2 regions of the Aeromonas sp. MR16 genome follow, and region 1 is predicted to be linked to the other one. Evidence: predicted binding sites of a transcription regulator. Region 1 holds the regulator's gene; the other holds the start of a gene.
The links. Region 1 encodes LexA, which represses DNA repair genes until DNA is damaged. Its sites were predicted from a motif close to ANCTGTNTNNNNANACAGNT; they were not measured.
Positions count from the first base shown of each region.

Region 1 (15,587 bases):
CGAGGCCACGGTGCTCCATCAAGAGACGCGGCAGCTCATAGGTCTCCGCCAGCTCGGCCAACACCTCTTCGGCAGTGGACGCGGCGCCCTTGGGGGTCTTCTTGAGGATGGGCAGCCCCAGCTTGACGAACAGGATCTCGCCGAGCTGCTTGGGTGAGGAGAGATTGAACTCCTGCCCGGCCAGCTCGTGGGCCTGACGCTCCAGCTCTCCCAGCCGTACTTCTATTTCCTGACTCTGTTGATACAGCAGCTTGGGCTCTATGGTGGTGCCCATCAGCTCCATCCTGGCCAGCACCGGCAGCAGGGGCAGCTCGATCTCGGTGAATACCTTGGCAAGCTCAGGCAGCTTGCTGAGATTCCCCCACAGGGTCTGATGCAGACGCAGGGTAATGTCGGCATCTTCCGCCGCATAGGGCGCCGCCTGTTCCAGTTCGATCTGGTTGAAGGTGAGTTGCTTGGCCCCCTTGCCGGCGATCTCCTCGAAGGAAATGGTCTCGACATTCAGGTATCTCCTGGCCAGGGAGTCCATGTCGTGACGGCTGGCGGTGGAGTTCAGCACATAGGATTCGAGCATGGTATCGAAGGCGATGCCCTGCAGATCGATGCCGTGGTTGAGCAGCACGTTGCGATCGTACTTGAGGTTCTGGCCGACCTTGAGGTGAGCGGCATCTTCCAGCAGTGGCTTGAGTTTACCCAGCACCAACGCCTCGCTCAGCTGCGCCGGTGCGCCCAGGTAGTCGTGGCCGAACGGCACATAGGCCGCCTTGCCCGGTTCGATGGCGAACGACACGCCGACCACCCGCGCCTCCATGTAATCCAGACTGGTGGTCTCGGTGTCGAAGGCAAACAGCGGCGCGGCTTTCAGTTGTGCCAGCCAGTCGTCGAACTCGGCCTCCTCCAGGATGCAGCGATAGTCGGTCTCGATGGCGGTGGCGGGGCTCGTTTCCTCATCGAAAGAATCCTGGCCGGCACTCGCGCTGGTCCCCTCATCGCCGGACTCCAGCTCCTTGATCAGGTTGCGCAGCTCGTACTCACGGTAGACTTCCAGCAGGGATTCCTTGTCAATCGGGCCCAGCTGCAGCTGCTCCAGCTCCTGCTCCAGCTCGACGTCGGTCTTGATGGTTGCCAACAGGTAGGAAAGACGAACCTGCTCCTCCTGCTCGCGGAACTTGTCGGCAAACGCCTTGGAGCCACGAAAGCCCAGGGCGGCGACCTTGTCCAGATTGGCGGCGATCTCGTCGATGCTGCCGATCCCCTGCAACAGGGCCAGGGCCGTCTTCTCACCGACCCCGGTCATACCGGGGATGTTGTCCACCTTGTCCCCCATCAGGGCCAGGTAGTCGATGATGAGCTCGGGCGGCACGCCGAACTTCTCGATCACCCCTTCCCGATCCGTGGTCACGTCCTTCATGGTGTCGATCAGGGTGACGTGGTCGGAGACCAGCTGCGCCATGTCCTTGTCACCGGTGCTGATGAGCACCGGCAGTTTCTTCTCGGTGGCCTGGCGCGCGAGGGTGCCGATCACGTCGTCCGCCTCGACCCCTTCCACCATGAGGAAGGGGAAGCCCATCGCCTTGATCATCTGGTGAATGGGAGCGACCTGGCTGCGCAGATCGTCCGGCATGCTGGCGCGGGTCGCCTTGTATTCGGGATAGATGTCGTCGCGGAAGGTCTTGCCCTTGGCATCGAACACCACGGCCACGTGGCTGTCAGGGTATTGCTTGCGCAGGCTGCGCATCATGTTGGCCATCACGCGGACGGCGCCGCTCGGCAGCCCGGTCGATGTGCGCAGGTCGGCCTGCTGGGAGGCGAAGAAGGCGCGGTAAAGATATGAAGAGCCGTCGACCAGAATAAGGGGATTGCTAGAGGCCATGAAATCGTCCTGCCAAGAATAAACAGTCGCTAGGATGCCACAGGGCCCGCAGCACACCAAGGGGCTGGCACCTTGCCGCTCAGGCCATCAACCGGGCCACAGGCTGTGGATAAGTCTGTGCCCAAAAATGGAGGCATGGGCGAGCCGTGGTGACAAAGCTGTGGATTGAATTAAAAAATTACATATAAAACAAACAATTGAGATCGTTAAAACCGATCGCGATGCGACCATCATGATCTCGATCAATGTGGAAAAAATTTTAAGGGGGCGATACGGCAGGATCCAAAACGAAACAATCCTAGCACAGCGGGATGACTTGACCAGTGGAGGGCGAACGATAACCATACAAAAGTACAACAATCTACCCTGGCTCACATTTTCAACAACGAGGAGTTCGCCATGAAAAAAGTGGCCGTGATCTTGAGTGGCTGCGGCGTCTTTGACGGCGCCGAGATCCATGAGACCGTCATCAGCCTGCTGGCGCTGGCCCGCCAGGGCGCCCAGGTACAATGCTTCGCTCCGAACGTGCAACAGCTGCACGTCATCAACCATCTGACCGGTGAGGTGAGCGAGGGAGAGAGCCGCAACGTGCTGGTCGAGGCGGCCCGGATCGTACGCGGCCAGATCCGGGACGTGGCCGAGCTGGATGCGGCCGACTTCGACGCCCTGCTGCTACCCGGTGGCTTCGGCGCCGCCAAGAACCTGTGCGATTTCGCCGTCCAGGGGGCCAACTGCCGGATCCAGCCGGATGTGCTCAAGGCGTGCCAGAGTTTCGCCAAAGCCCGCAAGCCGGCAGCCTATATCTGCATAGCGCCGGCCATGATCCCCCTCGTCTACGGTGCCGGCACCCTGGCCACCATAGGCACTGACGAGGGCACCGCCAATGCCATCGAGGCCATGGGTGGCAGTCATCTCAACTGCCCGGTCAGCGAGTTCGTGGTGGATCAGGAGCGTAAAGTCATCTCGACCCCCGCTTATATGCTGGCGAACAACATAGTGGAAGCGGCCGACGGCATCGAGAAGACGGTCAAACAGCTGCTCGCCATGTAAGGCACGGCCGGAAAACAAACGGGCCACTCATGGAGTGGCCCGTTTTCATTCTTGCCAGCAGAGACGGAATTAGATGGCTTCACCCATCTGATCCATCTTGCCCAGCAGGGCGCGCAGACGCTCTTGCCAGGCAACGTGCTCGTTGCGCAGCAGATGGTTCTCGTCTTGCAGCTTGCTGTTCTGCTCTTTCAGCTCGTCCAGCTCCATCTTCAGCAGGGAGATGTTGTCGACGGCGGATTGTACTTTGGATTCGAGTTGCTCAAGGACTTCTAGTGACATATGCATACCTGTTTGTTCAATTGCGATGCCCCACAGAGGGCGATTCAAGCGCGTGAAGCCAGCATACCCTGATGCGCTCGGCACAAACAAGACGGTGCGCCGTAAAATGCGCCTTCCCTGCCGGTATTGCTTAAATATGCGTCTATTTTTCTCGCAGGCAGCAGGAACACCGATTCGGGATGCCTGTGGCAGCACAATTGCGATATATAGCACGCTGCCAACCGGCGGCTCAAGCCGTCGTCGTCCTCATCCATGCAGGGCGATGAAGGCCCCCATCAACAGGCAGGCGACCCCGTACATCAGCAGGCCGTAGAGCAGATTCCAGCGCAGCAGCAAGCCGGCGCTCAGGTTGTAGCGTGACGCCAGCGCCAGGTTGGAACCGGACAGCGGGCTGGTGCCGGTGGCCAGCCCCCAGCCCAGCAGGAAACACATGCCGAGCAGACTGGGATCCGGCGAGAGCGGCCACAACAAGGGGGCCACCCCCGAGATACTGATGAGGGGATGCACCCCTATGATGGCCACCAGGAAGATCAGCAGCAGGGTCAGGCAGGCCTCCAGCCAGCCGAAGTGATTGAACAGCGGCAGGCCGTGGCCGCCCCCCATCTCCAGCACCGACAGGGAGCTGTTGATGCCCGCCGCCAGCAGGCCTGCCCCGAGGAACAACACCAGCTGACCCCCGATGGCGGGGAAGCGCTCCACCACTTGCCGCTTGAGGGCAGCCCCTCGCCCGACCCTTGGCATGAACAGCAGCGCCAGCAAGGGCGCCACCAGCGCGATCACAGCCAGTATGCTGAGACCGGGCCAGAGCCGGTTGATCAACAAGACCAGCAGCGCCAGGGTTACCGGCAGCCCCAGAGTCTGCAGGCGCAGCGGATAGCCCTCGAAATCGGCGACCCCGAGCCGCTCCACCTGCCAGGCCGTCAGCCCCATGGCCAGCAGGGCGCCGATGAGGCCAAACGGCAAGATGCTGGAAAGTTGCAGGCCCGGGGCATAGGTCAGCGCCACCGCCATGGCGACGAAGAAGGGAGACCAGAAGGCGGCCACGCAAAAGATCCGGCTCAGCACCATGATCTGGCGCCGCTCAAGGGTCCCGTTTTTCTCCAGTCGATCGCCGATGATAAACAGCACCGAGAGGTTGATGACGGCGCCGAGCAGGTTGAGGCTGGCCATGGTGCTCCACAGCCCCTTGCGGCCCGACCAGGAGCTGGTGCCGGTCAGCAGACCGGAGGTGGCGAGGTTGAGGGTGCTGACGGCGGCAAACATGGTGAGCATATTGATGTTGGGCAGCAGCCAGTCGCCGGGGCTGAGGCTGGCGCCGCGCCACCAGGAGAAGACGAGCAGCAGCGCTGCCGCGCCGTACAGGGCCAGTGCCTGACGCCGTGCGGCGCCCACCAGCCAGGGCCAGGTGAGCAAGGAGGCAGCCCAGGCGGCGATGGCCGCCGGCCAGGGGGAGAATCCGAAATAGAGATGCAGCAGGTTGAGCAGCCACATCCCCAGGATCAGAAAGCCTGACCAGCGCTTGACCATGAGCCCCTAGATGTTCTGGTTCATGTCGAAGGAGGGCTTGTCACACTCCGGTCGGCCCACGATCTTGGCCGGCACCCCGGCCACCGTGGTGTGGGGAGGCACCGGGTTGATCACCACGCTGCCGGCACCGATCTTGGCGCCCACGCCCACCTCGATGTTGCCGAGCACCTTGGCCCCCGCCCCGATCATGACCCCTTCCCGGATCTTGGGGTGACGATCACCACTCTCCTTGCCGGTCCCACCCAGGGTCACGCTCTGCAGGATGGAGACGTCGTCCTCTATCACCGCCGTCTCGCCGACCACGATGCCGGTGGCATGGTCAAACATGATGCCCTTGCCGATCCGCGCGGCCGGGTGCACATCGACCCCGAACACCACGGAAATCTGGTTTTGCAGATAGAGCGCCAGCGAGCGGCGCCCCTGGCGCCACAGCCAGTTGGCGACCCGATAACCCTGCAGGGCGTGGAAGCCTTTGAGGTAGAGCAGCGGCGTGGAGAAGAGGTCGACGGCGGGGTCACGGTCCTGCACGGCGCAGATGTCCGCGGCCACCATGTCCAGCAGCTCGGGCTCGCTGCGCAGGGCCAGCTCGATCACCTCACGCAGGGCGATGGCCGGCATGGTGGTGCTGTCGAGCTTGTTGGCAAGCTGGAAGCTGAGCGCCGAGCGCAGATCCCCGTGGTTGAGGATGGTGGAGTGGAAGAAGCTGGCCAGCATGGGCTCCTGGGCCGCCATGCTCTGCGCTTCTTGCTGAATTTTTTGCCACGTTTGGGCAACCAGATCGTCCATGTTGCAGCCTACTGTTGTTCGGGGTGAGGGCTTTGTTGTTCTTTGGTCAGCACCGAGATGGGGTCCATGTGAATGATCACATCCATCCGCTCAAATGACTGGCGCACGGCCAGTTCAGCCTCGTCGGCTATCTGGTGGGCCTTGACCAAGGGAAGTTGATCGTCAAGCTCCAGATGCAGTTGCACGAAACGGGTGGACCCGGATTGGCGGGTACGCAGATCATGTACACCATGTACCCCCTCTACGGCACAACAGAGGGCCATTATTCTCGCTTGTTCTTCCGCTGGCAACTGACGATCGAGCAGGGCCTGCACCGATTCGTAGCCGATCTGAATGGCCCCCCACACCAGGAACAGGCCGATCAGGATGGCAAACAGGCCGTCTGCCCAGTACCAGCCCTGCCCCGCCAGCACCAGGGCCAGCAGCACGCCGGCGTTGAGCAGCAGATCGGAACGGTAGTGCAGCATATCGGCCTTGATGGCCACGCTGTTGGTCTTGCGGATGACCAAACCCTGGAAACTGACCAGCAGCAGGGTCAGCAGGATGGAGCCGCCGCTGACCCAGAGTCCGGCCTCGAGCCGCACTATGGGCACCTGGTTGAGCAGGGAGGAGATGCCGTGCATCACCAGCAGCAGGGCCGAGCCCGAGATGAAGGCCGACTGTATCAGCCCCGCCAGCGACTCCGCCTTGCCGTGGCCGAATCTATGCTCTTCGTCCGCCGGCGCCAGGGCATAGCGGATGGCCACCAGGTTGATGAGGGAGGCGCTCACATCCATGAAGGAGTCGGTGAGCGACGCCAGCAGGCTGGAGGAATCCGTCATCAGCCAAGCGATCAGCTTGCCGACGATAAGAAGGGTGGCGGTGGTGACCGCCGCCACGCTGGCCAGGGTCACCCAGCGAGAATATTGTTGATGGCTCAAAACCGGCTTTCCTCTGGCGCGTAAAAATCTATTATACCCTGACCCGAGCGTCAGTTTGGCGTGCAAAATCAACGGAGTGACCCCAGATGAACAGAATACTCCTGGTCGACGACGATCTCGAGCTGACCCAGTTGCTGACCGAGATCCTGACCCTGGAAGGCTTTGAGGTCACGGTCGCCGAGGATGGCGAGGAGGGATTGCAACGGCTGGCCGAGCAGACGTTCGATCTGGTGCTGCTGGATGTGATGATGCCCAGGCTCAACGGCTTCGCCATGCTGGCCAAGCTGCGCAAGCGCCATGAGACCCCGGTGCTGATGCTGACTGCCCGCGGTGACAGCCAGGACAGGGTGGACGGGCTGGAGGCCGGCGCCGATGACTACCTGGCCAAGCCGTTCGACGACAGGGAGCTGCTGGCCAGGGTACGCGCCATCCTGCGCCGCACCCAGAGCCTGCAACCCCAGCGCGGCGGCACCGACGAGCTGAGATTCATGGATCTGGTGCTGCAACCCGGCCTGCAACAGGCGCGCAGCGATGGCCAACTGCTGGACCTCACCGCCACCGAATTCGGCCTGCTGGAATGCCTGCTGCGCAGCCCTGGCCAGATCGTCAGTAAGAATCTGCTTTCTGAACAAGTACTTGGCAAGAAACTGGAGCCCTTCGATCGGGCCATCGACATGCACCTGAGCAACCTGCGCAAGAAGCTGCCGGAACGCAGCGATGGCCAGCCCCGCTTCAAGACGGTGCGTGGTCGAGGCTACCTCTGGCTGGAACAGGCATAACTATGAACCGTTCACTCGGTGGACTTTCAACCCAGATTTTCCTTTGGTTCTGGTTGATACTGCTACTGATGATGGCCGCAGTGGTCATACTGCCAACCCTGGACCCCCGCAATACCATCCCGCTCCCCGAGCACGAGGTCAGCCGGATGAACAACAACCTGCAGGCGCTGCAGCGGGGGGCGGATCCGAGCCAGGACTTCAACCTGTCCCAGGCGATGGAGGCCACGGGTCTGCTGCCGGTGGACAACGTCTATCTGCGCGATGCCAAGGGCCAGCTGCAGTTCACCGCCAAGCCCAACAAGTTTGTCATCCGCTTCATGGTGGACTCAGACAACCCGGCCAAGCCCATGCTGGGCAGCGAGCACAAGCGGGCCATCGCCGGCCCCTTCCTGATGCAGCACCATGGCCAGCCCTATCACGTCTACTTCGGCCTCAACGTCGAAAACTCCTACCTGTTCCTGTTTATCCAGATCCTGGATCACCCCATCCAGATCCTGGGCATCGCCATGCTGGTCAGCACCCCGCTCTGTCTGCTGCTGGCCTGGCGGCTGACCCGCCCCATACTGCAGCTGCAGCAGGCGGTCTCGCAACTGGCGCAGGGCAAGCTGGAGACCCGGATCCCCAACCTCGGCAGGCAGGATGAGATTGGCCAGCTGGCAGATCACGTCAGCTACATGGTGGATACCCTCAAGAACATGATCCAGAAGCAGAAGCAGCTGCTGTCCGACATCTCCCACGAGCTGCGCAGCCCCCTCACCCGCATCCAGCTGGCGCAGGCCTTGATCCGCCGCAAGCAGGGGGACAGCAGTGAGCTGGTACGGATCGAAACCGAGATCGGGCGACTCGACAAGCTGATCGGGGATCTGCTGGACTTGTCCCGGGTGCAGCAACATGTGGAGGCCCCCGTGCTGCTGCCGCTGGCGGAGCTGCTGGAGCCCATCCTGGACGACGCCATGTTCGAGGCAAACCAGAACGGCAAACAACTGCGCCTGCCTGCCCTGCCGACGGAATCGCTCATGATGCGGCCGGAGTTGCTGGCGCGGGCACTGGAAAATCCGCTGCGCAACGCCCTCAAGTATGCCCGCGAGTTCATCCAGGCGGACTGGTATCGGGAAGGGCGTATGTGGGTAATGACCATCCGGGATGATGGCCCGGGTGTGCCGGTGGAGCAGCAGGCACAGCTGTTCTTGCCGTTCTTCCGGGTCGATGATGCCCGCAACGCCAAGACGGGTGGCACCGGGCTGGGCCTCGCCATCGCCGCCGAGGCGATCCAGCAGCACGGAGGCACCATCAAGGCCAGCAGCAATCAGCCGACCGGGCTCATCATTACCATCCGCCTGCCCATCTCGTGAGGCTCCCCCTTTTCATCCCCGTGGGCGCTGGGTATGCTGGCGCCCTTATTGCGCCCTCAGGACCCCGCCATGCTCGACATAGTGCTCTATCAACCGGAAATTCCGCCCAATACCGGCAACATCATTCGCCTCTGCGCCAACACCGGCTACCGGTTGCACCTGATCGAGCCGCTGGGATTTGAGTGGGATGACAAGCGGGTGAAGCGGGCCGGGCTCGACTATCACGAGTTTGCCGAGGTGAAGCGCTGGCCGAGCTATGCCGACTTCCTGGCGGCGGTGGCACCGAGGCGGGTGTTTGCCTGTACCACCAAGGGTCGCCCCGCCCACTCGGCGGTCCAGTTCGCCCTGGGGGATGCCCTGCTGTTCGGCCCGGAGAGCCGCGGCTTGCCGGCCGAGATCATCGAGAGCCTGCCATTCGAGCAACGGCTGCGCATCCCCATGTTGCCCCAGAGCCGCAGCATGAATCTGGCCAATGCGGTCTCGGTCTTCGTGTATGAGAGCTGGCGCCAGTTTGGCTATGAGGGGTCCCTCTAGCCTCCGTCGGCGCTGCGCCTCTCAGAGGCGGCGCAGACCATGAGATCCCGTCAGGCGGGTTCCCGGCCTTGACCCAGCAGGCGGCCATCCCGCTCCAGTTGCCAGCATAGCCAGCCAAGGGTCAGGCCACGCCCCGCCATCAGGGCCGCCATCGCGGCCCACAGGGCGGAGATGCCCCACGACTGGCACAGCCACCAGACCGGGAAGAAACCGGCAAACACTGCCACCAGCATGCTGTTGCGCATCTCCCGGGCACGGGTCGCGCCGATGAAGACCCCATCCAGCAGGAAACACCAGACCGCCAGCAGCGGCATGGCCACCAGCCAGGGCAGCTGGCGGCTCGCCTCGGCGATCACCGCCGGGATGTCGGTGATATGGGTGATGAGCAGCTGCCCCCCCAATGCAAACGACAGCGTGAAGCCGAGGGCGATCAGCAGGGCCCAGCCCAGGTTGAGTACGATCGCCTCACGCAGTCCCTGCCGATCCCGACGCCCGATGGCGCGCCCCACCATGGCCTCCACCGCATAGGCGAAGCCATCCAGCCCGTAGGAGATGAGCATCAGGAAGTTGAGCAGCACCGCATTGGCGGCCACCGCCACATCCCCCAGTCTGGCCCCCTGCAACGTCATGAAGGCAAAACAGAGCTGCAGACAAAGAGAGCGGATGAAGATGTCCCGGTTCAGACCGAGCAGGCGCCGCAGCGCTGACCATTGCCACCAGCGCTGCCAGGCCCCCTGCCACACAGACAGGTGGCGCAGCCGGCGGCTCACCAGCCAGAGCCCGACCCCCAGCGCACTGTAATCCGCCAGCAGCGAGGCGGCGGCCACTCCTTTCACCTGCCAGCCCAGGCCCAGCACGAACCAGGTATCCAGCACCATGTTGACCAGGTTGCTCAGGATCAGCAGCAACATGGGGCTGCGGGCGTCCTGCATGCCCAGCAGCCAACCCATGATGACCAGGTTGCACAGGGCCGCCGGGGCGCTCCAGATCCGCACCGACACATATTCTGCGGCATAGCCCTGCACCTCGGGGGAGCCGCCGCTCAGCGCAATGAGGGCCGGCAGCAAGGGTAACACCAGCAGCAACAGCGCCATTCCCAGGCCGATCGCCAGCCCCAAGGCCCGCGCCAGGGTGTCCAGTTGCCCCTCGGCACTGCCAGCCCCGTAGGCCTGTGCGGTCAGCCCTGTGGTGGACATCCGCAGGAAGCCAAGCAGCCAGAACAGAAGATTGATGAGGGTCGCCCCGACCGAGACGCCGCCGAGAAACCAGGCCTGACCGAGATGACCGATCACCCAGGTATCCACCAGCCCGAGCAACGGGGTGGTGACGTTCGAGAACACCATCGGCAGGGCAAGTACAAACACGGCGCTGTGACGCCGGGGATCGCGCAACCAGTGCGGGATCAGCATGGGCAGGTCTCATTCCTGAGCATCACTGGTCGGCCAGCCGCACTATCCGCGCGAAGTCAGAGACCAGGGTTTTCATGGCCACGTGGGGCACCTGGCCAGGCTCCATCTGGGGGCGGAACACGGCCGTCAGCTTGCCCTCCGGGCTGATCAGCACGATCGAGGCCGAGTGGTCTACTAGGTAATCCTGGTTCCCGTGATCGACGATGGAGTAGACGAGACCAAGGTTGCGCACGAAGGGGAACAGCTGGTTGTGAGGGCCGGTGGCCGCCTTGAACTCTGGCTGGAAGAAACTGGTGTATTGCTTGAGTCGGGCACTGTCATCGCGCTGGGGATCCGCCGAGATGAAGGCCACCTGACTGCCAGGCGCTATGTGCTGCAGTTCCGGATAGACGGAGCGCAGATCCGCCAGCGTGGTCGGGCAGATGTCCGGGCAATAGGTGTAGCCGAGGAACAGGAAGGTCCAATGCCCGACCAGGTTGGCTGCGGTGAAGGGTTTGCCATCGCCGTCGGTGAGGGTGAAAGGATTGATATCCCGTCCCACCGGATAATAGTCGGCCTGCTCGGGTGGGGAAGGCTGGCTCCAGCTGTATGCAACCATCATGCTGCCGACCAGTAACAGAAACAGCAGGGGATAACGTGGTTTAATCATATAAAACAGAGCCTTGCTAGTCTAATCAGCCGTTGGGCGGGCCCGGTGGAGGTGCATTGTAACCCGGGCCCTCCTATCTCTGGCTACCCCGGAGTCCGGATATCGGGCACAAAGAGGCCCAACAAGGGGTGGTACTGGCCCTCAGTATTCATCGCAGATGGGAAAAAACAGAAGCCCCACATCAGGTGGGGCTCACACACAATGTTGGCTAAGTGGATCAGGGTCGCCGCCGGTGCTGCGCCTGAGGGCGCCGGGCCACGGCGTGCAGCGGAACGACGGGGGCCACCCAGGGTGCATTGGGCAATCCTATGTCGTGGTGGCGGCGAAACAGACGAACCAGGTGGACAATCTTGTCCTTGGGACACCCCAGCCAGATGGTCCAGCCATTCCCCTTGTGATAGACCCAGAGCGCATAAAACCACGTCATCCGACTGCCCTTGATGAACCGGGTGATGGAGGATGCGGGCGCTGCGGCCAGACCCGGATCCCATGGCGAGCTTGAAGCCATACCTGTCCTCCTTGCTCAACAGGCCACGTCAACTAGTGTCCTGCCAGGATGACAGGCAAAACACAGTCACGTACTGACTGAGTCGTTCCAGGTCATGGACTGCGAGCCCCCTGACGACTCTCCCTTCTACCCGACACCGCGTTGGCGGTGCCAGTGATGCATCCCTGCGACCTTATGCTGGCCGGTTCAGGCAACAACCCGGATCATGGCAGATCCCGTGGCCCGGTAACGGCGTACCGTGCCTCATCAAAGGATATATCCGAAATGCCAGCTGTGTGGCGGCACTCTCTTTAGTTGCGCTCTCTTTGCTGCTTTCTGTTGCGACAGAGGATGGCGACGAAAATGGTGGGTATCAGAGCTCGGGGCAAACAGCAGAAACGAAACGGCCTCCCAAAGGAGGCCGTCTATCAGAGCTCATGCCTGCATCTCACATCCAGTCGGCATTGCGGATCACGCCGACCGCCAGTCCCTCTATAGTCAGATGCTGGCTGGCGAGATCCACCTCGATGGGCGCGAGCTCTTCGTTCTCCGGCAGCAGCCACACCTGGCTGCCCTTGCGCTGGAAGCGCTTGACGGTGACATCCTCATCGAGGCGGGCGACCACGACCTGACCGTTGTGCACGTCCTGGGTCTTGTGCACCGCCAGCAGATCCCCATCCATGATGCCGATGTTCTTCATGCTCATTCCCTGTACCCGCAACAGGAAGTCTGCCCGCGGATGGAACAGGGCGGGATCCACCTGGTAGTGGCTCTCGATGTGCTCCTGGGCCAGGATAGGCTCACCGGCGGCCACCTTGCCGATCAGCGGCAAGCCGCTTTCTTCCGGTGCGGCTTCCTCTTCTTCGATCAGCAGACGGATGCCGCGGGAGGTACCGGGCATGATTTCGATGACCCCTTTCTTGGCCAGGGCCTTCAGATGTTCCTCGGCCGCATTGGCCGACTTGAAACCAAGCTTCTGGGCGATCTCGGCACGAGTCGGCGGCATACCGGTCTCGCTCATGTTCGCCTTGATAAGCTCCAGCACTTCAGCCTGGCGGGGAGTAAGGGGTTTCATAGCATGGGCACCTGTCTTTTTATACAGCACACTGGCAGTATATACAGTGCTGTGGCCAAGGCAAGGCGTTGCTGATATTTGTCGTGCCCTTGTCGCACTTCTTTCACAAAATGGCCCATCCTTGATCTGTAGCGCCACTCATCGTACCTCTCGGCGACAAGCCAGCGGTGATTTGTTATGCTCACGCCGCATTTTTTTGGAGAGCAGACACCCATGTCCATCGGACAGAAGATTTCCAGAGCCATTCTGCAATGGCCGGTCAGCGGCTTGGTCAACCACAAGAGCCTGCCGGAAAACCCCATCGCGGAACTGGATCTGGACCCGGCCAGACCCATTGTCTATGCCCTGAAGACCAGCTCGATCACCGATCTGATGACCCTGCAGCAGTGCTGCGAGGATCTCGGTCTGCCCGGCCCCTTCACGCCCCTTGAGCTGAATGGTCAGCTGCTGCCGCGCTACGTCTGCCTGGATCGGCCACCGCCCCTGTTTGGCAAACGCACCAAGCCGCTCCCCTTCCTGCAAGAATTTCATCAGCTGCTGGATCTGCACAAGCAGGATCCGGCGCTGGATATCCAGGTCGTGCCCGTCACCCTGTTCTGGGGCCGCGCCCCGGGTCGCGAAGGCGAAGAGGCCTCCGGCTGGAACATCATCAGCAGTCTGGCGCCGAACCGGCTCAAGAAGGCACTGATCGTTATCCTCAAGGGGCGCGAGAATCTGGTGCGCTTCTCCCCGCCGCTCTCCCTGCGTCATATGGCGGACAAGCACGGCACCGACGAGGCCATCGCCCACAAGCTGGCGCGGGTGGCGCGCATCCACTTCAGCCGTCAGCAGCTGGCCGCCACCGGCCCCAAGCTGCCGAACCGCAACCTGCTGTTCAAGCAGTTGCTGGATTCGAGCGTGATCCAGCAGGCCATCGAAGAAGAGGCCAGACGCGAGGGCATCAGCCTGGAGAAGGCCCAGAAGCGCGCCCACGGCTACATGGACGAGATCGCCTCCAACTTCTCCTTCCGGCTGATCCGCCTCGGCGAGACTTTCCTCGGCTGGCTGTGGAACAAGCTCTACCGCGGCCTGTCGGTCAATGGCGCAGAGCGGGTACGCCAGCTGGCGCAGGAAGGCCACGAGATCGTCTACGTGCCCTGCCATCGCAGCCACATGGACTACCTGCTGCTCTCCTACGTCATCTATCACCAGGGCATGGTGCCGCCCCACATAGCGGCCGGCATCAACCTCAACTTCTGGCCGGCGGGCCCCATCTTCCGCCACGGCGGCGCCTTCTTCATCCGCCGCACCTTCAAGGGCAACCCGCTCTACAGCACCGTATTTCGTGAATACCTGAACCTGCTGTTTGCCAAGGGCTACTCGGTGGAGTTCTTCACCGAAGGGGGTCGCTCGCGCACCGGCCGCCTGCTGCCGCCCAAGACCGGGATGCTGGCGATGACCCTGCAGGCCATGATGCGCGGGCTGGACAGGCCGGTGACCCTGGTGCCCGTCTATCTGGGCTACGAGCACGTGATGGAGGTGAACACCTACCACAACGAGCTCAAGGGCAGCCGCAAGGAGAAAGAGAGCTTCCTGCAGGTGCTCGGCATCCTGCGCAAGTTGCGCAACTATGGCCGTGGCTTCGTCAACTTCGGAGAGCCGCTGACCCTCAACAGCTACCTCGGCGAGCAGGTACCGCACTGGAAGGAGAGCATAGGCAAGGAAGAGCGCCCGGAGTGGATGGCCTCCACCGTCAATCAGCTGGCCGAGCTCTTGATGACCCGGATCAACGATGCCGCCGCCGTCAACGGCCTGACCCTGAGCGCCCTGGCCCTGCTGGCCGCCGAGCGCCATGCCCTGACCCGGGACGAGCTGCAGGCTCAACTCAACACCTATCTGGACCTGCTCAAGCAGGTGCCCTACAGCCCGCAGAGCACCCTGCCGGACGAAGACGCCAAGATCCTGCTGGATCAGGCCATGGAGCTCAACAAGTTCGAGGTGAGCGAGGACAAGCTCGGTCAGATAGTCAGCCTGGACCGCTATCAGGCGATCCTGCTGACCTACTACCGCAACAACATCCTGCACCTGTTCGCCCTGCCCTCCCTGGTGGCAGCCCTGATCGAGCGTTGCGAGGGGATCTCCCGCGGCGAGATCGTCGCCCGCTGCGTCGACATCTATCCGCTGCTCAAGACGGAGCTGTTCCTGCGCTACCAGGAGGACGAACTGCCGGCGCTGGTCGATGCCCTGCTGGCCGAACTGCAACGCCAGCAGCTCATCGAGGAGCGTGAGAGCGGCTACTGGGTCAACCCGGTCAATCAGATGCGCCTGCTGCTGCTGGCGGAGAGCATTCAGGAAACGCTGCAACGCTACGCCATCGTGCTGACCCGGGTGCTGGCCCAGCCCTATATCGAGGCGGAGCAGCTGGAGGCGGATGGCCTGATGATGGCGGAGCGCCTCGGCACCCTGCACGGCATCAACGCCCCCGAGTTCTTCGACCAGAAGCTGTTCAGCACCCTGATCCACTCCTTGCGCAGCGAAGGCTATCTGGATACGGGCTGCAAGCCGGATCTGGGCCGCTTCCAGGCGCTGGCCGACAACATAGTGCCGCTGCTCAGCACCAAGATCCGGCGCACCATCGAAGCGGGCAACCGGACTTGATGCCGTAACGAGGCAACCCTCATAGCCGCCGGCTGACAAGCAATAACTGGAAATAAAAAGGCCGCATCAAGATGCGGCCTTTTTCACAAATGTTGCTCACCCCGGGGTGAGCACGCGGTGGCGCCGCGCTGACTCAAAGGTAGTGACTCGCCACCCCCAGCAACACCAGCGCCCCCACGTAGTTGTTGTTAAGGAACGCCTTGAAGCAGGCTTCTCGCTGCCGCTCCCGG
Region 1 is NZ_JAKZFK010000036.1:22,974-38,560, reverse strand. Features, by position in the region: gene polA (DNA polymerase I) at 1-1,873, opposite strand, end outside; gene elbB (isoprenoid biosynthesis glyoxalase ElbB) at 2,273-2,923, shown strand; gene MM194_RS19220 (cell division protein ZapB) at 2,993-3,202, opposite strand; gene MM194_RS19215 (hypothetical protein) at 3,449-4,729, opposite strand; gene cysE (serine O-acetyltransferase) at 4,736-5,515, opposite strand; gene MM194_RS19205 (cation diffusion facilitator family transporter) at 5,524-6,435, opposite strand; gene MM194_RS19200 (response regulator) at 6,522-7,214, shown strand; gene MM194_RS19195 (ATP-binding protein) at 7,217-8,566, shown strand; gene trmL (tRNA (uridine(34)/cytosine(34)/5-carboxymethylaminomethyluridine(34)-2'-O)-methyltransferase TrmL) at 8,636-9,100, shown strand; gene dinF (MATE family efflux transporter DinF) at 9,151-10,509, opposite strand; gene MM194_RS19180 (SCO family protein) at 10,532-11,158, opposite strand; gene MM194_RS19175 (hypothetical protein) at 11,376-11,666, opposite strand; gene lexA (transcriptional repressor LexA) at 12,094-12,720, opposite strand; gene plsB (glycerol-3-phosphate 1-O-acyltransferase PlsB) at 12,934-15,357, shown strand; gene ubiA (4-hydroxybenzoate octaprenyltransferase) at 15,491-15,587, opposite strand, start outside.

Region 2 (15,587 bases), on a different contig from region 1:
AGAGACGACTGCGTCTGGGCATGGTCGGCGGCGGCCAGGGGGCCTTCATCGGCGCCGTACACCGGCTGGCCGCCCGCATGGACGATCACTATGAGCTGCTCGCCGCGGCCCTCTCCGCCGATCCCGCCAACGCCCGCTCAAGCGCCCTCGCCCTCGGGCTGGACCCGGCCCGCGCCTACGAGGATTACGCCAAGATGGCCCAGGCGGAGGCGGCCCGGCCCGACGGCATAGAGGTGGTGGCCATCACCACCCCCAACCACCTGCACGCCCCGGTGGCGCGTGCCTTTCTCGAAGCCGGCATCCACGTGATCTGCGACAAGCCGCTGGCGCTGACCCTGGCCGAGGGGGAGGAGCTCGCCCGGCTCGCCCGCCAGCAGCGGCGGCTGTTTGCCCTCACCCACACCTATTCGGGCTACCCCATGGTGCGCCACGCCCGCGAGCTGGTCGCCGCCGGTGAGCTCGGCGAGCTGCGCTACGTGCAGGTGGAGTACCTGCAGGACTGGCTCGCCAACCCCATCCCCCCCGGTCAGAACAAGCAGGCGGACTGGCGGGCCGATCCGGCCCGCGCCGGGCGGGCGGGTTGCCTCGGCGACATCGGCACCCACGCCTACCAGCTGGCGGCCTTCATCACAGGGCAGTTGCCGAGCGAGCTCGCCGCCCTGCTGCACAGCTTCGTGCCGGGGCGGCTGGTGGACGACCATCTGCAGATCTGGTTGCGCTACCCCAACGGGATGCGCGGATCGCTCAACGCCAGCCAGGTCGCCAGCGGCGAGGAGAACCGGCTGCAGATCCGCCTCTATGGCAGCAAGGCCAGTCTGGTCTTTCGCCAGGAGGAGCCGAATCAGCTCTGGCTGACCCCCTTTGGCGGCGCCAGCCAGCGGCTGACCCGGGGCCGGGTGGATAGCCTTGCGGCGCGCCACGCCAGCCGGGTGCCCGCCGGCCACCCCGAGGGCTATCTGGAGGCCTTCGCCCAGCTCTACACGGACGCGGCCCTGCAGATCCACGCTCTGGCGGCCGGGGAGGCGCCGCCCCCCGAGAGCCTGACCCTCACCACGGTCGAGGACGGGGTGGCGGGGATGCGCTTCATCGAAGCCAGCCTGGCCAGTCACGCCGCTGACGGACGTTGGCAGCCGCTCTCCCCCTGACACCGCCATGAGGGAAGCGCCTCGACAGACAAGCCGGACGGCGCCATTCAGCCGGCGCCGTCCGGCTTGCCGTTATCTGTTGTTCCCGCTGTTGCACCCGCTTGCGCTTATACATCCTCATCCCCTTTTCATCGCGGGACACCCCTGCCAGTGGCAGGGCATCACGCTATTTATCAATTAAATATCAGTGATTGATGTTGATCTTTAAGAATATTGCTCTGCCATATGCGGCTCTGGTTCATTGGAAATGGCGGGGTCGCCTGCCCCGCCAAGGGGCCGGCGCAAGGGGCATCCTCACCCACCCGTCCGGCCACCTCATCATCCCGCCCGCCGCACTCTGGCCATCCCCTGCCCCTCATCCTGGCTCGCCAACGTCCTCCCCAGCCGCAGGCAGCGATCGCCGACCTTGTCGGCCAGGGCCTCGTCGTGGGTCACCAGCAGCAGGGCGCAGCCGATCTCGCCGAGCTCTTCCAGCAGGCAGGCCATGGTCAGCTGCTGGCTGAGGGGAATGGCCGGGTCAGGGTGACGAGCAATGCCCCCTCTTTTGCCTCAATCGCTCTGATAGGCGCGCTTTGCAGCACACCCGGCTTGCGCCAGGCCTGCTGCAAGGCAAACGCGACCTGCCCGGCACTCACCTCGCTGCCATCGTGAAAATGGGCCTGGAGGCGCAGCCTGAATTGCCAGATCACGCCATCGTCGGAGTGGGACCAGACAGTGGCCAGCCCGGGTTGAAGCTGGCCCTTGTCATCGGCCTCCACCAGGGTCTCGGCGACCTGCAAGCGGGTAAAGAAGACCCCGTTGCTGGCCGGATCCAGGCTGTGGATCTCCCAGGGCCCCACCATGGTGAGCGGCTTGCCATGGGCCGCATTCATCCCGACCACCAGAGCCAGCGATATCCATCCTGCATAGCTGTATTTCTTTGTCATCCCGTCCATACAAACGAAAATCATTACTAACAACGAACTGCACTTGTTATAACATAACAAATAAATCCGATGGAACTATTTTCTTGTCTTCGATTGATATGGATGTGGGGAGCAAAAGGCGATCACAGAGGCCAGCATGACCAATCACAAGGGGCATTCGCCGTGTGGGAAAGTAGATTTTTTGCTGTGACAATCAGAACAAAAAGCAATAAAAAGGCCCCTTCTCGGGGCCTTCTTTCACTCAGCGGGTCATCATCTGCTGCACCCGTTTGGCCGCCTCTTCCGGCGTCTCTTCCTTGCGCGGCGGGATGGTGATGCCCTTCTGGCAAGCAGGGCGCGCATCCAGTCTGGCCATCCAGGCCTGCAGATGAGGCAAACCATCGATGGAAATGCCGCTCCAGTCGTGGATCCTGACCCAGGGCCAGGTGGCGATGTCGGCGATGCTGTATTCGTCCGCCAGATACTCGTGGTGGGCCAGGTGGGCGTCGAGCACCTCGAACAGGCGGCGCCCTTCCTTCTGGTAGCGTTCGATGGCCGCCGGGATCTTCTCGGGGAAGTAGCGATAGAAGACGTTGGCCTGCCCCATCATGGGACCCACCCCCCCCATCTGGAACATCAGCCACTGGATCGCCTGGGAGCGGCGCTTGAGATCTTGCGGCAGCAATTTGCCCGCCTTCTCTGCCAGATAGAGCAGGATGGCACCGGACTCGAACACGGCGAAGTTACCGTTATCCCGATCGACGATGGCCGGAATGCGGCCGTTCGGGTTGATCGCCAGGAAATCGGGTTTCTTCTGATCCAGCGCCGACAGATCGAGGGGGATCACCCGGTAGGGCAGTCCCAGCTCTTCGAGGGCAATGGTGACCTTGAAGCCATTAGGGGTGGCGGCGGTGTAGAGATCGATCATGATGGACTCCTTGTGATTCAGGCCTTGGCGCTGGGACGGGCACTGACCCGCTCGTGCCAGGCCTGCAAATGAAACTGGGTCGGGGCTATGCGCAAGTCTACGACCTTGCCAAAGTCGATGGTGCACAGGGCCAGAATGTCGGCGATGGTGAAGCGCTCACCAGCGATATAGGGGACCTTTGCGAGGCGGGCGTCCAGCTTGTCAAACCACGTCTGGGCGTTCCTTTTGCACTCCTCGCCCCACTCGGGGAAGGTGGTCTCCCTGTCCTTGTAAAACCCCGTGATGTGGCGAAACGCCATGCCGGTGGGCAGCCAGAGATTGAACTCGATGAAGCGGCTCCACATCTCTATGGTTGCCCGCTCCAGCGGTGTGCTGCCAAACAGATTCGGTGTGGGATGAAGCTCTTCAAAATAACGACAGATGGCCAGAGTCTCGCTGATATGGGTGCCGTCATCGAGCTCAAGCACCGGGATGCGTCCCGCCGGATTCTTGGCCAGAAACGCTGGACTCAGATTCTCGCCGGCTCCCAGATCCACTTGCTGGTAGGCCATCTCGACCCCCTTCTCAGCCAGAAACATCCTGACCCGGCGGGCGTTGGGGGCACGTCTCAACTCATACACCTTCATCTCATTCTCCGTGGACAGGGCGTTCGTTTGTCATCATCGTGCAAAATCTCGGGCATGGACGCGATCAGGACGACGCAATATCGGTCTGTTATGACAAATATTGCGCCGTTTGAATAGTCCAGCATCAGGAACAGAGGTTAGTTGCGCAGACCCAGAGGTTGGCGCTGTCGCAGCAGGGTGAGACGGGAGAGGAGCGGAAAATAGGACTCAAGCTTGCTCTGCAGGATGTGGCTGCAGGCGGGATCCGCCAGCGCCGCCTCATCCAGTACTATACCATTGGAAACAAAGTAGAAACGCGGATCCCTGACGTCCGGCCCCTGAGGAAGACTGTCATCCAGGCGGTGCACCAGCAGCGGCAATACGGGTAATCCCAGGGGGTCGCCGCTGGCTGACCAGGCCAACTCGGGCCAAGTGTCATCATCCCCTTCCAGCAACAAGATGGCCGCCTCTTCCTTCGACGGTTGCCATTGGCCTGGCTGCGCGACCCGCACCTCGCTGAAATAGTCCCCATATCCGCTGGAGGCTCGCAGCGCAGCCAGCACACCCAGGGTCGTCGCGGCTGACGGTTTTTGACTGACTAATGACAGATTCATGGTTCATATCCCTATGCTCACCGCAGCCTGTTATTCGACTGCCGCAGTAAGACTAGACCAAAAAGAGTCTTTATTGGAGCCGTCAGATCTGGCAGTCGCCCCCGGCGCTGCCATGCGGATAACGGTTGCCATTCCAGAATATCTTGGTAAGATACCGCGTCCTTTTATCCCCCGTTCTTTAACATCCAGTGGTGAACCTATGCATCCGATGCTGAATATCGCCGTGCGCGCTGCGCGCAACGCCGGTCAAGTTGTAGTAAAAGCCTTCTCCCAGCCTGAGAACATCGAGGCTATCCAGAAAGGCAGCCATGACTTCGTGACCAACGTTGACCGTGAAGCCGAAGCGGCCATCATTCATACCATCAAAAAATCTTACCCGGAACACAGCATCGTGGCTGAAGAGTCTGGTGAGATCGCCGGTACCAATCCGGATTACCAATGGATCATCGACCCACTGGATGGCACGACCAACCTGGTCAAAGGCATTCCGCACTTTGCCGTCTCCATCGCCCTGCGCGTCAAGGGCAAGACCGAACAAGCCGTCGTCTACGATCCGATCCGCGATGAGCTGTTTACCTCTACCCGTGGTAATGGCGCCCAGCTGAACGGCTACCGCATCCGTGTGGGCAAGGCCAAAGAGATGGCCGGCACCGTGCTGGCGACCGGTTTCCCGTTCAAGCAGAAGCACCACATCGAACCTTACCTGAAGATGTTCCAGAGCATGTTCATCGAGTGTGCCGACATCCGCCGTGCCGGTGCCCCTGCACTGGATCTGGCCTATGTGGCCGCCGGTCGCATCGACGGCTACTGGGAAATCGGCCTGAAGCCCTGGGAAAGCGCAGCCGGTGAGCTGCTGGCCAAGGAAGCCGGCGCCATCGTCACCGACTTCGTGGGTGGTCACAACTACGAGAACTCCGGCAACATCGTGGTCGCCAACCCGCGCGTCCTCAAAGAGATGCTCGGCAAGATCCGCGAGAACCTGCCGGAATCGTTGGCTAAATAACTGACCAGATAAGCCAGCGTTATCGTGAAAAAAATGCCAGTCGGCCCAGCCGACTGGCATTTTTTATACCCGTAAATCAGGGAGGAGGGACGACCACTATGGCAGGAGATGCGGGAGATGGCCCCTGGAATGCAGTGCAATATGTCACCACCGAAATATTTTACAACATAAGACGATACTAAAACGTGACAAGGCAGCAGGGTTCGCTGCCTATTAGATGGTGCCGTTGCGGCCCATGTTGATCACCACTCGCCGGTTCTTGGCACGGCCGCCTTCCGTCTCGTTGGAGGCCACGTGCTGCTTCTCGCCGTGCCCCTCCACCGAGATCTTGCCCTCCTCTATCCCTAGGTCCACGAACACCTGCTTGATGGCATCGGCGCGCTTCTCGGACAGTTTCTGGTTGGGCCAGCGCCCGCCGTAGCTGTCGCTGTAGGCGTCGATCACCACCACGTCGATACTCTTGTCCGCCTTCACGTAGTCACCGATCATCGCCAGCCGCCGCTTGGAGGCCGGTGACAGGGCATCGCTGTTCTTGTCGTAGGAGAGCACGCTGAAGGCGATGTCGTTGAAGCTGTAGGGCAGCAGACCGCTCAGGCAATCCATGAAGGCCTGGTATTTGACCCTGAAGTTGACCGAGGAGAGGGACACCCGCACCGGCCTGTCCTGGCGATACCAGTCGCGGTACTGGAAGGTCGGCATGCGCCCCCCCTCCAGCTCGTCCAGCATGGTCCAGGCGGTCTGTCCGGCCACCAGACCATCGAACTGCTGGTATAGCTGCAGCTGGCTGATCTCCCGGCCAGCCACGCCCGGTCGCCAGATGGGCGGCATGATGCCGAGGCTCACCCGCTGGGTGCGTGCCTGGGGGCGCTGCCCCTTCAATTCGAAGTCCAGGTTGATCTTGCGACCGGCGCGGCTGACGAAGGCCCCGGTCCCCCAGCGGGGAATGGGGTGCTCGAGGCGACATTCGATCTGGCTGTCCGAGGTCAACCGCCAGACGGATTGATCCAGGCCGGCACCAAATTCGGTGACCCCCGCCTGCAATTGCATACTCACGGATATGCTGACCAACCCTAACACCCAAGCATTCAACGGCTTGCCCTCCATACGATCTCGGATTAACTATCGGCAGGGGGCTGGCAAGCTTTAGCAACAAAGCGGGGAAAGTCGGGCATGGCCGCATCGGGCCCATCGCGGGGTCCCAAGACCCATGGTGCGGGCCGGCGGCATGGCGCTGGAATGAACCGCCTCATCGCGCGGGTGGGACAAGGCCGTGCTTTTTTGCCATAATGCGCGCCTTACTTTATGCCGACCGAGATACCATGACCGACGCCGTTCACACCCTCAAGGGCCGCTTTCGTGGCTTTTACCCCGTCGTCATCGATGTTGAAACCGCCGGGTTCAATGCCAGCACCGACGCCTTGCTGGAGATCGCCGCCTATACCCTCAAGATGGATGAGCAGGGCTGGCTCATGCCCGATCAGATCTTCCACTTTCATGTGGAGCCATTCGAAGGTGCCAACCTGGAGAAGGCCGCGCTGGAATTCACCGGCATCGACCCCTTCAATCCGCTGCGCGGGGCCGTCAGCGAGAAAGAGGCGCTGACCGAGATCTTCAAGGGGGTGCGCAAGGGCATGAAGGAGCAGGATTGCGGCCGGGCCATCATCGTCGCCCACAACGCCACCTTCGATCACGGTTTCGTGACCGCCGCCGCCGAGCGTGCCGGCCTCAAGCGCAATCCGTTCCACCCCTTCGCCACCTTCGATACCGCCGCCCTCTCGGGCCTGGCGTTGGGGCAGACGGTGCTGGCCAAGGCGTGTCAGAGCGCCCGCATTCCGTTTGACAATAAAGAGGCGCACTCCGCCCTCTATGACACCGAACGCACCACCGAGCTGTTCTGTCACATCGTCAATCGCTGGAAGAGTCTGGGTGGCTGGCCGCCGGCCAACCCGGATGAGATGCCCGCAGAGGAGGCGGATGCCTGAGGGCATCCAGACCCCGCCCAAACAGGCTGCCCCATGGCAGCCTGTTTGCTGTCTATCGGGGCAAAAAAGAGAGGCTGTGGCGACCAGGCTGGTTTGACCAGAAGCCAGTATTGGCGCGGCTGGCAGACCAAATCCCGGCGCCGATCAACTTTGTGCCACAAGATGCTGCCCGATAGCCTTTTTGCCTGATTTTTTACTAGACATTTGTCACGTTTTTCGCAAACTAGCTGCCTTTCAGAAGACAGACAGCAATACAAACTATAAGGAAAACAAATGAATCCTGTTGTTATCGCGGTGGCGCTGATGCTGGTGCTCAGCCTGCTGCGGATCAATGTGGTGGTCTCCCTCGCCATCGGCGCCATCGTCGGCGGCCTGATCGGCGGGCTCTCACTGGAGCATACCCTCAGCACCTTCACTGGTGGCCTGGGTGGTGGTGCCGAGATCGCCCTCTCCTACGCCATGCTGGGGGCCTTCGCGGTCGCCATCTCCCGCTCCGGGATCACCGATCTGCTGGCCCGCAAGGTGATAAGCCAGCTGGGGAAAGATGCCAGCAGCTCGCGCATCCTCTGGGTCAAGAGCCTGCTGCTCACCTCGGTGCTGGGGGTGTCCATCTCTTCCCAGAACCTGATCCCCGTGCACATCGCCTTCATTCCCATCCTGATCCCGCCGCTGTTGCACGTCATGGCCCAGATGCAGATCGATCGCCGTCAGGTGGCCTGCGTCATCACCTTCGGCCTGACCGCGACCTACATGCTGTTGCCGGTCGGCTTTGGTGGCATCTTCCTCAACAACATCCTGGCCAAGAACCTGATCGACAACGGCGTGCCGGTGGAGCACAGCCAGCTGCCGCTGGCCATGGCCATTCCGGTGCTCGGCATGTTCATCGGCCTGCTGATCGCGGTCTTCTTCAGCTATCGCAAGCCGCGCCAATATGATCTGGATAAGATCCTGGCCGCCGAGCCGGAGACGGTGGAGCTCAACCTCAACCACATCTGGGTGGCCCTGCTGGCCATCGCCGTGGCACTGGGGCTGCAGTTGATGACCAACAGCATCGTACTGGGTGCGCTGGCGGGCTTCGTCATCTTCACCTGTGGCGGCGTCATCAAGTTTCGCGAGAGCCAGGATGCCTTCACCCAGGGCGTGCGTATGATGTCCCTCATCGGTTTCATCATGATCTCCGCCGCCGGCTTCGCCGCCGTGATGAAAGAGACCCACGGGGTGGAGAGCCTGGTACAGGCCGTCTCCGGGGTGATCGGCGATCAGAAGGGCCTGGCCGCCTTCCTGATGCTGCTGGTGGGCCTGCTCATCACCATGGGGATAGGCTCCTCCTTCTCCACCGTGCCCATCATCGCCACCATCTATGTGCCGCTGTGCATCCACCTCGGTTTCTCCCCCCTGGCGACCATCGCCCTGGTGGGAACCGCCGGCGCACTGGGGGATGCGGGCTCCCCCGCCTCCGACTCGACCCTGGGCCCCACCTCGGGCCTCAATGCCGACGGTCAGCACGATCATATCTGGGACAGCGTGGTGCCCACCTTCATCCACTACAACATCCCGCTCATCATCTTCGGCTGGATTGCCGCCATGGTGCTCTGAGTCGGCGACAGTCACTGCATGCAAAAGGCGACCTCAGGGTCGCCTTTCTCGTCTCTGTGTCTCTGAAGTATCGTGCCGCCTCATGAGGCCGCCGAACTTGCTCCCTTGCTGGCCACCCCAAGGAGCAGCGCGAGCAAGGCCAGTACCAGTCCAACGCCGCTCACCCCGACCCAGTTCCCCTGTTGCCAGGCCAGCATGGCGAGGCTCGAGCCGAGCGTGCCCCCGAGGAACATGCCCGTCATGAACAGGGTGTTCACCCGCCCCCTCGCCTCCTCCCGCAGGCCGTAGATCAGTTGTTGATGGGCGATGAGGGCACTCTGTACCCCCAGATCCAGCAGTATGACCCCCAGAGCCAACCCGAGCAGGGAGTGCCATGCCTCGAAGCAGATCCAGGCCAGCACCACCAGCAAGGCTCCGACCAGCACCACTGCTCTCGCCCCCCGCCGGTCGGCCATCCGCCCAGCCAGCGGCGCGGCCACGACCCCTGCGACCCCGATCACCCCGAACAGGCCTGCGACCTCGGACCCGAGCCGGTATTCGGGAGCCGCGAGGTAGAAAGCCAGCACAGTCCAGAAGACGCTGAAGGAGGCAAACAGCAGGGCCTGGGTCAGGGTCGCCCGGCGCAGGCTGGGCTCCTCACGCCACAAGCCGATGAGCGAACGCAGCAGCCTGGCATAACTCAGGTTGGCGCGCGGCAAGCCAAGGGGGATCGTTCTGGCCATCAACAGCGCCCCCAACAGGGCCAATGGCACCCCGAGCCAGAACATGGCGCGCCAGCTGCCATAGGCCGTGATGACGCCCGCCAGGGTACGGCTGAGCAGGATCCCGCCGAGCAGCCCGCTCATCACGCTGCCGACCACGGCACCCCGTCTGGCGGGTGTTGCCAGGATCGCCGCCACCGGCACTATCTGCTGGGCCGCCGTGGCGCCTATGCCAAGCAGCACCGAGGCCAACATCAGCATACCGGGGCCGGTGGCCATGGCCGCCAGCAGGGAAGCCAGCGCGATCAGCACAAACTGCCCCACGATGAGCCAGCGACGCACCAGCACATCCCCGAGCGGCACCAGCAACAACAGGCCGGCGGCATAGCCGAGCTGGGTCAGCATGGCGATCATGGGAATGGCGGACTGGCCGGGAAAATCCTGCGCCATCACCGCCAGCATGGGCTGGTTGTAGTAGATGTTGGCCACCGCCAGGCCGCACGACAGCGCCATGGCGAAGATAAGCCCGGGGCTGAGCAGGGTTGCTGACGCCCTGGTTGGCTGGGTGGATAGAGATGCACTCATGTGGTTATCCTCATGGCTGATTGAACGCCGTGCCAGGCACGGTCTAGATGAGCACAGCCTAAACATGAGCGGGGCACGGCAGTAGCAGGCCCGGCGCGATAACAGCTATTCCAGAGGGGAATGGGCTGCCAGCTGTAGATCGGGCAGGCTGGCCACGAACGCCACGAAGGCGCGGGACTTGGCACTGAGCTGGCGACCGGCGGGAAACAGGGCCCACAGCTCGAGCCGGGGCAACTGCCAGTCGGCAAGGATGGGCACGACCTCCCCCCTGGCCAGCTCGGGAGCAAACATCCACTCGGAGCTGACGGCCAGCCCCATGCCCGCCAGCACGGCGGCGCGCATGCCCTCGGCGGCGGAGACCGTCAGTCGTCCGCGCCCGGCAAATGCGATCTGCTCCTCCCCCCGACAGAACAACCACTGCTGGCCCAGACCGGGTTTGGGGCTGTAGATCACCAAGTCATGCTCCTGCAGATCCTGGGGTGACGTCGGCATACCCCTGGCCGCCAGATAGGCCGGCGTGCCCAGAACCCGCCGCGCGCAGTGGGACAAGCGGCGGGCAACCAGCGCCGAGTCCGCCTGCTCCCCGAGCCGCAGGGCGACGTCGATCCCGGCCGAGATGAGATCGACGTTGCCATCGTCCAGCAGGATCTCGATCTCGAGCCCGGGATGAGCGCCCATAAATGCGGTCAGATGGGGGATGATGTGCAAACGGGCGAAGGTGACAGGGGCACTCACCCGCAGGCGACCGCTCAGCTCACCGCGGCACTGCGCCACCATGGCATCCGCCTCCCTGATGTCATCGAGGATCTGCCTGGCGCGCTGATAGTAGGCTTCTCCTGCCTCGGTCGGGGTCAGGCCACGGGTCGAGCGCAGCAAGAGCCGGCTGCCAAGCTGCGCCTCCAGCTGGGCTATCTGCTTGGACACCGCAGGCTGACCCAGGCTCAGCCGGCGGGCCACCGCCGAGAAGGATCCCGTCTCCACCGCCAGCACGAAGACCTCCATCGCCCCTAATCGATCCATCCGTCCATCCTCCGTCAATGCCGCTCACATGACGGCTTGCAGCCCACCGCCGACGCTCCAGTGGCACAAGGTAGCACCCTGCCCCCCATCGGCTCCACTCCTATACCATCAAGGCAGTGGCCAGAAGGGGGCGCGAGGAAACATCGGGCCGAACCGGTCAAAATCATCTTTTCACTTTAATGCGGTGTCTAGTCCTGAAATAGGTTTACACATTTTCGTCTAGCTTCACGTGACTCAGAACCCCCGATGTACCGCATCGGGGGTTCTGTATTTCAATGCCAAGTGAGGTCGCTCCAGGTTGTAAATATCCACCGCCTCACGCACCATCTCCCGCGCTTGCGCCAGGTCCTGCGGGCTTTGCAACAGCAACTCACCTTTCAAAATCCCGTTTACCCGCTCCGCCAGTGCATTCTGGTAACAGTCATAGCCATCCGTCATCGAGCATTTCACCCCGTACCGTTCATGCAATGACTGATACAACCCCGAGCAATACTGCACGCCGCGGTCCGAGTGATGGATAAGCTCCCCGCCGCCACATCGTTGCTTCAGTGCGTTCTTGAACGCCATCGCCACCGACTCGGCATGCATCCCCTCGTGCACGTGATGACCCACTATTTTGCGTGAGTAGGCATCCGTCACCAGGCTCAGGTACAGCGGCCCGCTCCTGGCTGGCAGATAGGTGATGTCGGCGACCCAGACTTGCTCCGGAGCCACCGGCGTGACCTGCTCCGACCCTGCCTTGAGTCAGCGAGTAATCGCGCGGTGTCCGTTTCACACCTTGTCCCATCGGGCTCTCCATTTATTGGGGGGAAAGGTGTAAACCATATTCAGGACGGGACACGGACATAAAAAAGGCCGCTCGATGACCGGCGTTTTTAATAAAATAAATGAATTTATTCAATCACTTACTCATCACATCAATTACAACCCCCCATATATACCCCCATTTGATTTTCTAGTGGTTAACTTCTGGTTTCAAACCGAGGGTCTACTGTTCCCTCGCGTGGAGATATTGTGAAAGGCTATTTTAGAGTGCAGGCGTAACAATCACTAAGGACCTGCCTGTATTGAAACAACCTGATAAACTCGCCTAGCCAAGAGTGACTCCTTTGGATCTTAGCTAGCTAATTGATGTTGAGCACACGCGCACACTTTCGTAATGCGAAGGCCGCAGGTTCGACTCCTGTTTCCGGCACCAGATACAGCAAGGCTCGTAGCGATGCGAGCCTTATTCATTTTTGAGGCGGGCTAACACTGAGCTAACGTCAGCCCCGGCGTACAAGTGGCATCGGCCCTCCCATCAACCGCTCAGCATGCTGCTGCATCAGATAGGTTCTCGCCAGTTCTGGGTCTTTGCACCCCAGCCAGGCGTCGTAGTCATCCGGCGACACAATGACCAGGCTACGCTTCTCGTCCCCTGGCTTGTGCATTCGCCGCAGCAGTGGGTGCGTGTCGGCATTGATGGTGAGCTGGGAGAAGCTGAAGGTGTAGCCCTGTTCCTCCTGCCATGCCCGCCAGATGCCGGCCACCGCGAAGGGCGTGCCGTCGGCCATGCTGATCCGCCAGCGCTCGGCCTTGCCGCTCTCGTAGCAGGGCTCGAAGAAGCAGGTCATGGGCACCAGGCAGAGATGCCCCTGCAGCCAGGCATGGCGGTAGGTCGGCTTTTCCCCTACCGTCTCGGCCCTGGCGTTCATCGTGGTGTAGTGCTTGTTGCCTGGCTGCACCTTCCTCTTCGGCACCAGCCCATAGCTGGCGATCAGCGCCTGTCGCCGGCCATCACGCTGGATCAGGATCGGAGCCTGATAGTCCTGCCACACCTCCTCCTTCCAGTCGAACCCAGGGTCATCAACCCCGAAGTATTCCACCAGCACCGCCTTGGTGGTCGGGATGTAGTTGATGCACATGTGCAGCCCCTCCGTCGTATGAGAGCCCAAACTCACCAGGTCGGCCTCTGCCAAGCATAATTGGCCGCGAACCCCCTTGCCTTGCCAAGACCCGATCGCCGACCAGTGATCTTTCCGGATCCCTCAGATAGAATAACTGTATGTTCATACAGTGATGATTGCCATGCTCTCCCACAACTCCGATGCACTCCTCATCGAGGTCCCTTTGTTCCTCACCCCTGCCGCCTGCGGGTTCCCCTCCCCGGCTCAGGACTATGTGGAACAGACCATCGACCTCAACCAACATTGCGTCTCCCACCCGGCAGCCACCTTCTATGTGCGAGCCAGCGGCCACAGCATGATCGGGGAAGGCATCAATGACGGCGACATGTTGATCATCGACCGCGCCATCACAGCTCGCCACGGCGACATCGTGCTGGCCTGCCTGGATGGTGAGTTCACCGTCAAGAAGCTGCAGGTGCAGCCCGTCCCCGCCCTGCTGCCAGGCAACCCCGACTTTCCGCCGATCTACCCGCAAGAAGGGCAGGAGCTGGATATCTTCGGCGTCGTCACCTTCGTCCTGCGCAAAACCCGGCGAGGGTAGCCATGCCAACCGCCATTGCCCTGGTCGACGTGAACAACTTCTATGCCTCCTGCGAGCGTCTGTTCCGCCCCGACCTCAGAGGAGTGCCGATAGTCGTGCTCTCCAACAACGATGGCTGCGTTGTGTCTCGCAGCCCAGAGGCCAAAGCACTGGGGATCAAGATGGCGGTGCCCTACTTCCAGATCCGCGAGCTCTACGAGGAGCAGGGAGGCATCTGGTTCAGCTCCAACTACGCCCTCTACGGCGACATGTCGAACCGGGTGATGACGACCCTGGAGAGCATGGCGCCGGCGGTGGAGGTCTACAGTATCGATGAAGCGTTCATCGAGCTCGGGGAGTTCTGGGCTGGCGACCTGATGGCCTATGGCCGCCAAGTTCGCGAGCGAGTGCAGCAATGGACCGGTCTCACCGTCGGAGTCGGCATCGGGCCCACCAAGACTCTCGCCAAGCTGGCGAACTACGCCGCCAAGAAGTGGCCGGCCACCGGCGGTGTGGTGGATCTGCGTGATGAGGGGCGCCGCGCCAAGCTGATGGCCATCACCCCGGTTGAGGAAGTCTGGGGGATCGGGCGCAAACTGACAGCCAAACTGACGGCCCAGGGCATCAACACTGTGGCTGACCTGGTAGTGGCCGACCCCAAGAGCCTGCGCCGTCAGTATGGCGTCGTCGTCGAGCGCACCGTGCAGGAGCTGCGGGGGATCCCCTGTGCCGAGCTGGAGCAATTGGTCCAGGCCAAGCAGCAGATCATCTGCAGCCGGAGCTTCGGCGAGCGCATCACCGACTTTGTCCCCATGCGGGAGGCACTGGCCGGCTACATGGAGCGGGCTGCCGAGAAGCTGCGGGCCGAGGGGCAACGGTGCCGCCACGTCACCCTCTTTATAAGGAGCAGCCCCTTATCGGAGCGGGAGACCTACTACGGCAACCAGATATCGACCCGGTTGCAGACCCCCACCTCAGATACCCGTGACCTGCTGGCACTGGTTGAACCGCTGCTGCGCCGGATCTGGCGGGATGATGTCCGCTATATGAAGGGGGGCGTCATGCTGGCCGATTTCACCCCGGTCAGCATGCACCAGGGAGATCTTTTCGCTGACCCGCAGCAGGATCCCCGCAGCGAGGCACTGATGCAGGTGATCGACAAGATTAACCAGGGGCGGCTGGGGAAAGTCTACTTTGCAGCAAGAGGGAGAGACCCCAGGGAATTGACGATGAAACGGGAGCAACTCAGCCCCCGCTATACCACCGATCTTGGGGAACTACCGGTGGTAAGGCGATAGTCCAAGCAGACATGGGCAGGCCTCTCTTTGCCTGTCCAGATCCATTATTGCCGCTGCCGTGTCGGTACGGATTGGTAAGCGACCAGTAGGAAGATGCACACAAAGAATACGAGGCTGGTGCTGGTAACGCCGAAGCCAAGGCCGCCATGTTTTTCGGATTGTGATAACCAGTCTCCGATGGAGGCGCCTAATGGGCGAGTCAAAACATAGACGATCCAAAATGACAGCACAGTGTTCATTTTTAACCGGTAATGGGCGAACGCCGTGGCGGCAATCAAGGAGCCAAATAGCACAGTGGTATTCATATAGCCGATATCCATCCCCTCAGAGACCCAATCCCCCGCCGCAGTCCCCAGGGCAAAGGTAACAAGGATGGCTGCCCAGTAAAAAAGCTCGCGTTTACGGCTATCAATGGCGCGGATAGACAATGTTTTTTCCTGTGCATACCAGATGCCGAAGGTGATCAATAGCACCACCGTAAAAACGCTGGTTGAAAGTGCCAATGGCACTCCCATTTGGTCGGTCAAATTATCTGTCACAAGAGTGCCAAAAATGCTTACCAGCACCACCGCCAACCAGTACTTCCAGGGAACGTAGTGCGCTGACGTCAGTTGTATCAGCAAAGTGGCGATCAGCATGCCCCCCATCAATACGGATGTCGTCGTTAGCCCCAGATGCAGGTTGAAGATCAGATAATCGGCCGCTGTTTCCCCCACGGTCGTCGACATCATCTTTATCA
Region 2 is NZ_JAKZFK010000016.1:74,029-89,615, forward strand. Features, by position in the region: gene MM194_RS13215 (Gfo/Idh/MocA family oxidoreductase) at 1-1,145, shown strand, start outside; gene MM194_RS13220 (hypothetical protein) at 1,464-1,631, opposite strand; gene MM194_RS13225 (ABC transporter substrate-binding protein) at 1,634-2,080, opposite strand; gene MM194_RS13230 (glutathione S-transferase N-terminal domain-containing protein) at 2,313-2,978, opposite strand; gene MM194_RS13235 (glutathione S-transferase family protein) at 2,996-3,604, opposite strand; gene MM194_RS13240 (hypothetical protein) at 3,742-4,197, opposite strand; gene suhB (inositol-1-monophosphatase) at 4,397-5,200, shown strand; gene MM194_RS13250 (OmpA family protein) at 5,414-6,289, opposite strand; gene rnt (ribonuclease T) at 6,520-7,182, shown strand; gene MM194_RS13260 (Na+/H+ antiporter family protein) at 7,456-8,778, shown strand; gene MM194_RS13265 (MFS transporter) at 8,859-10,064, opposite strand; gene MM194_RS13270 (LysR family transcriptional regulator) at 10,170-11,084, opposite strand; partial or broken gene MM194_RS13275 (IS3 family transposase) at 11,319-11,828, opposite strand; gene MM194_RS13280 (SOS response-associated peptidase family protein) at 12,350-12,988, opposite strand; gene umuD (translesion error-prone DNA polymerase V autoproteolytic subunit) at 13,143-13,571, shown strand; gene umuC (translesion error-prone DNA polymerase V subunit UmuC) at 13,574-14,848, shown strand; gene MM194_RS13295 (membrane protein) at 14,893-15,587, opposite strand, start outside.
Region 2: a site for LexA is predicted at 13,123-13,142, ahead of umuD (translesion error-prone DNA polymerase V autoproteolytic subunit). Genes of this name have one in related genera too.